DNA from 3 places in the Duganella violaceipulchra genome. Region 1 is predicted to be linked to each of the others. Evidence: predicted binding sites of a transcription regulator. Region 1 holds the regulator's gene; each other region holds the start of a gene.
What was found. Region 1 encodes sigma-54, which starts transcription at its own class of promoters, with help from an activator protein. Its sites were predicted from a motif close to TGGCANGNAANCTGCTTT; they were not measured.

Region 1 (3,206 bases):
CGGCCGCGCCGATGGTGACGCCGGTGACGCCCAGGTAGCAGCCCAGCTGGCCCGGCGCGCGCGCCAGGAAATAGCTGCCGCCCACGTCCGGGAACAGGCCGATGTTCACTTCCGGCATGGCCATCCTGGTGCGCTCGGTGACGATGCGCACGCGGCAGTCCGGACCGCCCTGCGCCACGCCCATGCCGCCGCCCATGACCACGCCGTCCATCAGCGCGACGTAGGGCTTGGGATAAAAATGGATCAGGTGATTGAGCGCGTATTCCTCGGTGAAGAAATCCTCCACCAGCGCGCTGCCGCCCTGCGGCGTGGCGCGGCCGGCGTCGTAGAAGAAGCGGATGTCGCCGCCGGCGCAGAAGGCCTTTTCGCTGCTGCTGCGGATGACGACGGCGGCCACGCCGCTGTCGTCGCGCCAGGCCAGCAGCGCCTGCGTGATATCGCGCACCATCGCCAGCGATAAAGAGTTCAAGGCCTTGGGGCGGTCCAGGGTGATGAAGCCGGTTCCGTTGCTGACGCTGGTGTGGACGTATACGCTCATGGAGTCTCTAGGGTCGTGGTGAAAACCCTATTTTACTGCGGGCGCAAAAAAGGGCGCCTCTGCGCCCTTAGTTGGATGGTGCCGGGGCCGTTGTTATAGGGCGGCGGCAGCGGGTTCGTAGCTATCCGGGAGATGCTTGATCGCATCGTGGCCGTGCTCTTGGACCTTGGCTTTGTACTTCATGACCTGCCGATCCAGCTTGTCGATCAAGGTATCGATGGCGGCGTACAGGTCCTGCGACAGGCTTTCCACGTAGACGGTCTTGCCCGACATGCGCAGGTTGATTTCAGCCTTCTGGCGTTTCTCTTTCTCTTTGAGGTTATCTACAGTCAGGATGACAGCAATATCAATCACTTGATCAAAGTGGCGGGTGACGCGTTCCAGCTTGTTCTGCACGTATTCACGGATGGCCGAGGTCACTTCGAGATGATGTCCACTGATGGTGAGATTCATACACACTCCTAAAGATAATGTCGCTTCTTACGGTTAGTGCGGAGCCCATTACCGCCGGGCGCGCAGGAACCAAATAACTACAAAGATTTACGGAGACTGACTGGCGGGATCTTCAACGCTTCGCGATATTTGGCAACAGTGCGTCGCGCAATCACCATGCCTTGTTCTCCCAGCATGTCCGCAATCTTACTGTCGGATAAAGGATTTTTAGGGTCTTCTGCTCCTGTCAATTGCACGATGAGTGCGCGTATCGCCGTCGAACTTGCTTCCCCCCCCGCTTCGGTGGCGACATGGCTACCAAAGAAATATTTCAACTCAAACATGCCATGCGGGGTCAGCATATATTTTTGAGTTGTTACACGAGAAATAGTGCTCTCGTGTAGACCCAGTGTATCAGCAATTTCGCGAAGCACAAGGGGGCGCATGGCAACGGCGCCATGGGAGAAAAAGTTCTTTTGTCGTTCTACTATCGCTTGTGCGACGCGCAAAATCGTGTCGAAACGCTGGCGCATATTCTTGATCAGCCACTTCGCTTCCTGCAGCTGCGCGCCCATCGCGCCCTCGCCTTTTCCCTGCTTGAGCAGGTTGGCGTACATGGCGTTCACGCGCAGGCGCGGCATGACGTCGTTGTTCAGGCTCACTTGCCAGCCGTTGCGCGCTTTTTTGACGATCACGTCCGGCACCACGTAGTCCGACACGTCCGACGCGAACGCCGACCCCGGATGCGGATTGCACTGGCGGATGACGGTTTGTGCTTCGCGCAAATCTTCGTCGTCGCACAGCAGCGCCTTCTTCAGTTTGTTGAAATCGCGCTGGGCAAACCAGGTCAAATGATTTTCAACAATCGTCAGCGCCATGCGCCGCGTGACCATCGGGATGGCCGGCAGGCGCTTGATCTGCAACGCCAGGCATTCGGACGCGTTGCGCGCGCCCACGCCCATCGGGTCGAAGCTTTGCAGCATCGACAGGGCGGTCTGCAATTCGTCGAGCTCCAGTTCCAGCTCTTCCGGCAGGCGGGCCAGGATCTCTTCCAGCGATTCCTCGAGGTAGCCGTTTTCGTCCAGCGCGTCGATGATCAGCTCGACCAGCGCGCGGTCGCGCATCTCCAGCACCGTCACCCGCATCTGCTCCATCAGATGTTCGCGCAGGGTGCAGTGGCTGGCCTCCAGTTGCGGACGCGAGTCCTCGTCGTCGGGCGCCTTGCTGCGGCCGGCGTCGCTCCAGTCGACGTCGGCGTCGCTGCTGGTGCTTTCGGTGTCGGCGGCCGGGCCGTCGTAGTTGTCGGCGTCGGCGGCCGGCGCCTCCTGGGCGTTGGGCGGGCCTTCGGGCGGCGCGTCGCCGACCGGGGCTTGCTGGCTGATGGCGCCGTCCGACAGCAGCCGCAGCGAGCGGTCCAGCGGGTCGTCGAGGCGCTCCAGCAGCGGATTATCGGTCAGCAGCTGTTCCAGTTCCTGGTGCAGCTCCAGCGTCGACAGTTGCAGCAGCCGGATCGACTGCTGCAACTGAGGTGTCAGCGCGAGGTGCTGCGACGTGCGCAGTTGCAAAGACTGTTTCATGGGTTTTACATACGGAAGTGTTCACCCAGATACACGCGACGCACCGATTCGTTGGCGATGATGTCGTCTGGCCGGCCTGAAGCCAATACCGTGCCCTGGTTGATGATATATGCGCGGTCGCAGATGCCCAGCGTTTCGCGCACATTGTGATCGGTAATGAGGACGCCGATGCCGCGTTCCTTGAGAAAGCGCACGATGCGCTGGATCTCAATCACGGCGATCGGGTCGACCCCGGCGAATGGTTCGTCGAGCAGCACGAAGCGCGGGTTGGTCGCCAGTGCGCGCGCGATCTCCACGCGGCGGCGCTCGCCGCCCGAGAGCGACAGCGCCTGGTTTTCGCGCAGCTTTTCGATTTGCAAATCGGCCAGCAGGGTATTGAGCCGTTCATCAATGGCAGCCTTGGATAAAGGCTTGCCGTCCACCTTCTGGATTTCGAGGACGGCGCGGATATTTTCTTCCACCGTCAGCTTGCGGAACACCGACGCTTCCTGCGGCAGGTAGGACAAGCCGAGCGAGGCGCGGCGGTGGATAGGCAGCGAGGAGATATCGGTGCCGCTGATATCGATGCTGCCGGCGTCCGACGGCACCAGGCCGACGATCATGTAGAACGAGGTGGTCTTGCCGGCGCCGTTGGGGCCGAGCAGGCCCACCACTTCGCC
Region 2 (3,206 bases), on a different contig from region 1:
GAAGCTGGCGTTCTTGATGGTGATGATCTGCCAGACCAGCACCAGCAGCGCGGCGCCCAGCAAGGGCGCGACGATCTTCATCACCGTGGCCGACACCTGCTGCCGCACGCGCGACGTCGAGTTGGCGGCCAGCGGACGACGCGGACGGCGCACCGCAGCCGGTGTCTCTATTGGCGCGGCGCTTTCGGGTTTGAGCATGGCGTTCATGGCATTCCCCTATCAGGCTTTGATTTTGAACGAGGCGGCGAACGCTTTCGGGTTCTTGCCGTCCCATACGGAACCATCCATCAGCTTCGAGGTGCGCAGCGGGCTTTTCGGCACCGGCGTCTTGGTCATCGCCGCGGCGTCCTTGTACAGGTCGATCTGGTTGACCGAGGTGGCCACGGCCAGGTAGTCCGGATCGTCCTTCAGCAGACCCCAGCGGCGGTGCTGCGTCATGAACCACATGCCGTCCGACAGGTACGGGAAGTTGACCGCGCCGTCGTTGTAGAACTTCATGTAGTTCTGGTCGTCCCAGGTCTTGCCCAGGCCATTCTGGTAGCGGCCCATGATGCGCTGGTCGATCGCGTCCTTGCTGGTGTTGACGTAGGACTTGTCGGCGATGACCTCGGCCATCTTGTTCTTGTTGGCCAGCGAGGCGTCGATCCATTTGCCGGCGTCGAGGATGGCGGCCATCATCGCGCGGCAGGTGTTCGGATACTTCTTGGCGAATTCCAGCGTCGAGCCGAGCACCTTTTCCGGATGGTCCTTCCAGATGTCCTGCGTCGTGGTGGCGGTGATGCCGACGCCGTCCATGATGGCGCGGTGGCCCCACGGTTCGCCCACGCAGAAGCCGTCCATGTTCCCGACCCGCATATTGGCCACCATCTGCGGCGGCGGCACGGTGATGACCTTGGCGTCCTTCATCGGATTGATGCCGTTGGCGGCCAGCCAGTAGTAGAGCCACATCGCGTGGGTGCCGGTCGGGAAGGTCTGGGCGAAGGTGTATTCGCGCTTGTCGGTCTGCATCAGCTTGGCCAGCGACGCGCCGTCGACGGCGCCCTTGTCGGCCAGCTTCTTCGACAGCGTGATGGCCTGGCCGTTGTTGTTCAGGCCCATCAGCACCGCCATGTCCTTCTTCTGGCCGCCGATGCCCATCTGCACGCCGTAAAGCAGGCCATACAGCACATGGGCCGCGTCCAGATCGCCGTTGGCCAGCTTGTCGCGCACGCCGGCCCAGGAAGCCTCTTTGCTCAGCACGAATTTGACGCCGTATTTCTTGTCGAAGCCCAGCACCGAGGCCATCACCACCGACGCGCAGTCGGTCAGCGGAATGAAGCCGATCTTGATTTCTTCCTTCTCCGGCTTGTCCGAACCCGCCGCCCACACCCCACCCGTTGCCAATCCCAACATGCTTCCCCCCGCTACCAGGCCTGCGCCATGAATGATTTGCCGACGCTTGGTGTTCACAGTGTCGGATGGCAGGTCGTTGCCCGCTTTTGGTTCTTCATATTCCATCGCAAATCCCTCATGTAGTCAGCAAGACAAAACGGCAAAAAAAAAGTCTACCCAACATGAACGGATTCATGAGTGTAGACGTCGTTGTCTGGTGGACCTCACCGCCGTTGGCGAGGTACAGCAAGCGCATCGTTGCGCTTGCCTACAAGCTATGCAATGTCTGTGCCAGCAAGTTTACAGAGGAAGAAAGCGGGAATCGGGCGGATGACAGCGCCGTGCGATGGCGCAGAAAACGCACTGCTATTGCGCAGCGCATCATTTTGGACGGGATTTAGCCGAGCAGGTCTTCGACGTCGAGGATGCGCTGGGCCACCTCGGACAGCTTGAGGTTCTTGCTCATCGCCATGCTGCGCAGCTTTTGAAAGGCTTGCTCTTCGGTGAAACCTTGGCGTTCCATCAACAGGCCCTTGGCGCGTTCGATGATCTTGCGTTCGGCCAGCTTGCTCTTGGTGTCGGACAGCTCGTCCAGCAGCTTCTGCTCGCGCTTGAAGCGCGCCAGCGCCACCTGCAGCACCGGCTTGATGCGGTCGCTCTGCAGGCCGGCCACGATGTAGGCCGACACGCCGGCCGCCATGGCGGCCTCCATGCTCTCGGTGTCGTCGCTCTCGGTGAACATGACGATGGGACGGCGCTCGTCGCGGGTGGCGATGACGATGTGCTCCAGCACGTCGCGGGCGTCGGATTCGGCGTCGACGATGATCATGTCGGGTTGCAGCTGTGCTATGCGCTCGGGCAAATACATGTCCGGCGGCAGCGAAGCGATGATGTCGTAGCCCGCTTCGAGCAAGCCGATGCGCAACGCGCGGGCGCGCTCGGCCTGTGCACGCAGCGCTTCGTCATCCTCGTCGCCGGCGTGGATGATGGTGTTGACGACCACTATGCGTAAATGTTTCATGGTCATGCGGAGTATTGGAGTTGGTTCATGACGCTTATGCAAGCAAGAATCAATCCATTCTACGGCACAAAGCCGCTGTCCTGCCAGCGATTGCGGTCCGCCGCCAACGGTGCGGCAACGGACCGCGTCGGAAATCAGGCGATTTCCGCTTCGTACACGCCCAGGCGCCTGGCCAGGCGCGGCGCCAGTTCGTGGGCGGCGGAGACGGTCATCTCCAGGTCGTGCAGCTTGCCGTCCTTCAGGCCGTAAACCCAGCCGTGCACCGTGACGTTCTGGCCGCGGTCCCAGGCGTCCTGCACGATGGTGGTCTGGCAGACGTTGGCCACCTGCTCGACCACGTTCAGCTCGCACAGGCGCTCCGAACGCTTCTTGCTCGGCAGGATATCGCCGAGGTAGCGCTCATGCTTCTGGTGCACGTCCTGCACGTGGCGCAGCCAGTTGTCGGCCAGGCCGACGCGGGTGCCGGTCATCGCCGCGTGCACGCCCTTGCAGCCGTAGTGGCCGACGATGATCACATGCTTCACTTTCAGCACATCTATCGCGAACTGCAAGACCGACAGGCAGTTCAGGTCCGAGTGCACCACCACATTGGCGATGTTGCGATGGACGAAGACGTCGCCAGGCGCCAGGCCCAGCAGCTCGTTCGCCGGCACGCGGCTGTCCGAGCAGCCTATCCACAGGTATTCCGGCGAGGCTTGCTGCGCCAGGCGGTTGAAGAAGTCCGGATCGCGCTCGACTTCCGATTCGGCCCAGCGGCGGTTGTTGTCCAGCAGGTCGCTCAACGGGGAATTGCTGTTGTCCAGATCACTCATGA
Region 3 (3,206 bases), on a different contig from region 1:
AAAAGAAACCGGCGCCAACGTTTCCGTGATCTACGTACCGCCAGCAGGCGCTGCCGCCGCGATCTGGGAAGCTGTCGAAGCCGAACTGGACCTGGCCATTTGCATCACCGAAGGCATTCCTGTCCGCGACATGATGGCCCTGAAGGACCGCATGGCCAAAGCAGGTTCCAAGACCCTGCTGCTGGGCCCTAACTGCCCAGGCCTGATCACCCCTGACGAAATCAAGATCGGCATCATGCCAGGTCACATCCACCGCAAGGGCCGTATCGGCGTGGTATCGCGTTCGGGCACCCTGACCTATGAAGCAGTTGGTCAGCTGACCGCACTGGGCCTTGGCCAATCGTCGGCAGTCGGCATCGGCGGCGACCCGATCAACGGTCTGAAGCACATCGACGTCATGAAGATGTTCAACGACGATCCTGATACCGACGCGGTCATCATGATCGGCGAAATCGGTGGTCCGGACGAAGCCAACGCGGCTTACTGGATCAAAGACAACATGAAAAAACCGGTCGTCGGCTTCATCGCCGGTGTGACCGCTCCTCCGGGCAAGCGCATGGGCCACGCCGGCGCGCTGATCTCCGGCGGCGCTGACACCGCACAAGCCAAACTGGAAATCATGGAAGCTTGCGGCATCACCGTCACCAAGAACCCGTCCGAAATGGCGCGTCTGCTGAAAGCAATGCTGTAATAACAGTTCGCTTTAGTGTGAAATAATGAAGGGGAGCCTAGCGCTCCCCTTTTTTTGCTTTGGAGACCAGATTGGCGAAGATCCTCATCTCACGGGATGGACAGATAGAACAGCAAGTACAACTGAGCAAAGAGCGGATGACCATCGGCCGTCACCCACGCAACGACATCGTGCTGACGCATCCGGCCGTCAGCGGCGACCACGCCGTCATCGTCACCATCCTGGACGACTCCTTCCTGGAAGACCTGCACAGCACCAACGGTACCTTCGTCAATGGCCACCGCATCGGCAAGCACTTCCTGCAACACCGGGATGTGATCAAAATGGCCAAGTTTCAGGTCGAGTTCGTCGCCGACGGCGTGCGGCCCATGATGGCGGCGGAGCCCGTGCTGGCGCAAATCGAAGTAATAAATGGCAACAATGCCGGCAAGCAGATGGCGCTGACCAAGCCGCAGACCACGCTCGGCCGCGCCGGCGTGCAGGTGGTGGTGATCCATCGCCAGCCCGATGCCTACACCATCACCCACCAGGAAGGCGCGCAGCCGCCGCTGGTGAATGGCATCGCCCTGGGCAAGCAAGCCCAGCGTTTGAATCACGGCGACGTGATCGACCTCGGCGGAACCCAGATGGCCTTCCGCATCGCCTGACAATAATTGTCAACGGCGACCCTGGCTGACAAATTGCGGCCCGCGACTGACAAAAAACGGCAGTCCGGACGGCACAAAGCGACAGTTTTTGGCATATTTTGTGGTTTTTGAACCGAAAAACGGGCTGGCACACCAATTGCTCATAGCTAAGTGTCCTACCAAATTTTGATGTTCAACACACCCCAGGAGTCGAAAATGAAATCCATGAAAATGATGAAGAAACAAGCCCAGGCCGGCTTCACCCTGATCGAACTGATGATCGTGGTTGCCATTATCGGTATCCTGGCCGCTGTCGCGATTCCAGCGTATAGCGACTACACCGTGAAAGCCAAGATGGCCAATGCGCAAGGCGCGGTCGACTCGATCAAGACCGCGGTGGCACTGTGCGCCCAGGAAGGTGGAGGGGATCTGACTGGTTGCGACGCCGGCGTCAAAGGCGTGCCGACCTTCACCCCAACCAAAGAAGTGGTCAGCGCCTCCGTCAAGGACGGTGTGATCATTGAGAAATTCGCCACCGGCGTCGGCAAAGGCATCGACGGTTTGACCGCGACCTACACCCCGACCATTGCCGCCGGCGCTTCCAACGTCACCTGGACCGTGACCACCGACGTCACCAACACCGCAGCTACCAACGCGCTGACCAAGAACAACATCGTTCCATAATATTCGAGTTCTTACCCCCGATGGCCCGGTCGAATTTTCGACCGGGCTTTTTTTTCGTTCAAGGGGCTTCGGCGCTAACGGCAGGGCGCGATGCGTGTCGCTCCTCGGAGGCTGGCCGGCGGCAGCTGTAGCGTTGCCCGCTGTCCGGAGCTGTCGAGCGTCGCGCTGAAGCGCTTGCCGTTCACGCTGTAACAAGTGCCGGCCCCGGCGCCGTGCAGTGTGAGCCGCCATGAACGCTGCGATGGCGCGCCACGGTAACTGCCGTGGGCAGCGCCGATGCTCAGGCTGCGATGGGCGTCATCCCAGCGGATGGCGGTGGTCATCAGCCGGCCCTGTTTGCGGTACGCCTCGCTGACGTCATCGTCCTCCTGCAACAAGGCGCTGCCCGACGCGCCGGTGTAGATGTCGAGCAGCATCCGCCGCTTGTCGGCGCCGGCGGTGCTGGTGGTGTAGTCCTGGCGCGGCAGGATGGCGCCGGCCTTGACGAACACCGGCAGCAAGCCGCGCTCGGCGCCGACGCTGATCACCGTTCCGCCGGCGGCCACCTGCTGCGGGGCTTGCGGCTGCCAGAAATCGTACCAGCCGCCTGCCGGCAGCCACACTTCGGTGGCGTCATCGCGGCTGGTGCGCGGCGCGACCAGCAGCGACGGTCCCCACATGTATTGCAGGTCGTGGCTCCATGCGGCGTCGTCATGCGGATAGTCAAGCAGCATGGCGCGCGCCATCGGCAGGCCGCTGGCCGCCGCCTCATGCGCCGCCGAATAAATGTATGGCATCAGCTGATAGCGGGCTTGCGCAAACTGGCGAGCCGCGTCCTGTTCGCCGGCGCCGCGGTCCAGCGGCCAGCGCGACGGCCCCATGCCATGCGGCTTCCAGATCGGCGCGAACGCACCGAAGCCCATCGCCCATTGCCGGTACAGATCGGCGTCCGGACCCTGTTTGGCATCCCAATCGTAGAAGCCGCCGGCGTCATGGCCCCAATACGGAAAGCCGGACAAACCGGCCAGCTGCATGCCGCTAATCTGCATCTTCATTTCGTCGAAATTGGGCTTGATGTCGCCGCTCCACAGCGAGGCATAGCGTTGCGCGCCGGCCGTCATGCCGCGCACCCAGACATACGGGCGCTGGCTGATGGCCGACTTGTCCCAGCCATCGCGCACCAGTGCCTGTGCGATTAGGAAGAACTAGTAATTGCGCATCTCGGC

Region 2: a site for sigma-54 is predicted at 1,648-1,665, ahead of KVP70_RS24000 (CmpA/NrtA family ABC transporter substrate-binding protein). Genes of this name have one in related genera too.
Region 3: a site for sigma-54 is predicted at 1,428-1,445, ahead of KVP70_RS24250 (pilin). Genes of this name have one in related genera too.

Annotation. Positions count from the first base shown of each region.
Region 1 covers NZ_JAHTGR010000005.1:266,139-269,344, forward strand. Annotated here, with positions in the region: gene KVP70_RS12015 (enoyl-CoA hydratase/isomerase family protein) at 1-538, opposite strand, end outside; gene hpf (ribosome hibernation-promoting factor, HPF/YfiA family) at 632-991, opposite strand; gene KVP70_RS12025 (RNA polymerase factor sigma-54) at 1,069-2,547, opposite strand; gene lptB (LPS export ABC transporter ATP-binding protein) at 2,553-3,206, opposite strand, start outside.
Region 2 covers NZ_JAHTGR010000014.1:140,413-143,618, reverse strand. Annotated here, with positions in the region: gene ntrB (nitrate ABC transporter permease) at 1-207, opposite strand, end outside; gene KVP70_RS24000 (CmpA/NrtA family ABC transporter substrate-binding protein) at 220-1,392, opposite strand; gene KVP70_RS23995 (ANTAR domain-containing response regulator) at 1,769-2,392, opposite strand; gene can (carbonate dehydratase) at 2,527-3,204, opposite strand.
Region 3 covers NZ_JAHTGR010000014.1:194,791-197,996, forward strand. Annotated here, with positions in the region: gene sucD (succinate--CoA ligase subunit alpha) at 1-691, shown strand, start outside; gene KVP70_RS24245 (FHA domain-containing protein) at 763-1,338, shown strand; gene KVP70_RS24250 (pilin) at 1,534-2,001, shown strand; gene KVP70_RS35220 (glycoside hydrolase family 31 protein) at 2,076-2,777, opposite strand; partial or broken gene KVP70_RS34420 (TIM-barrel domain-containing protein) at 2,769-3,206, opposite strand, start outside.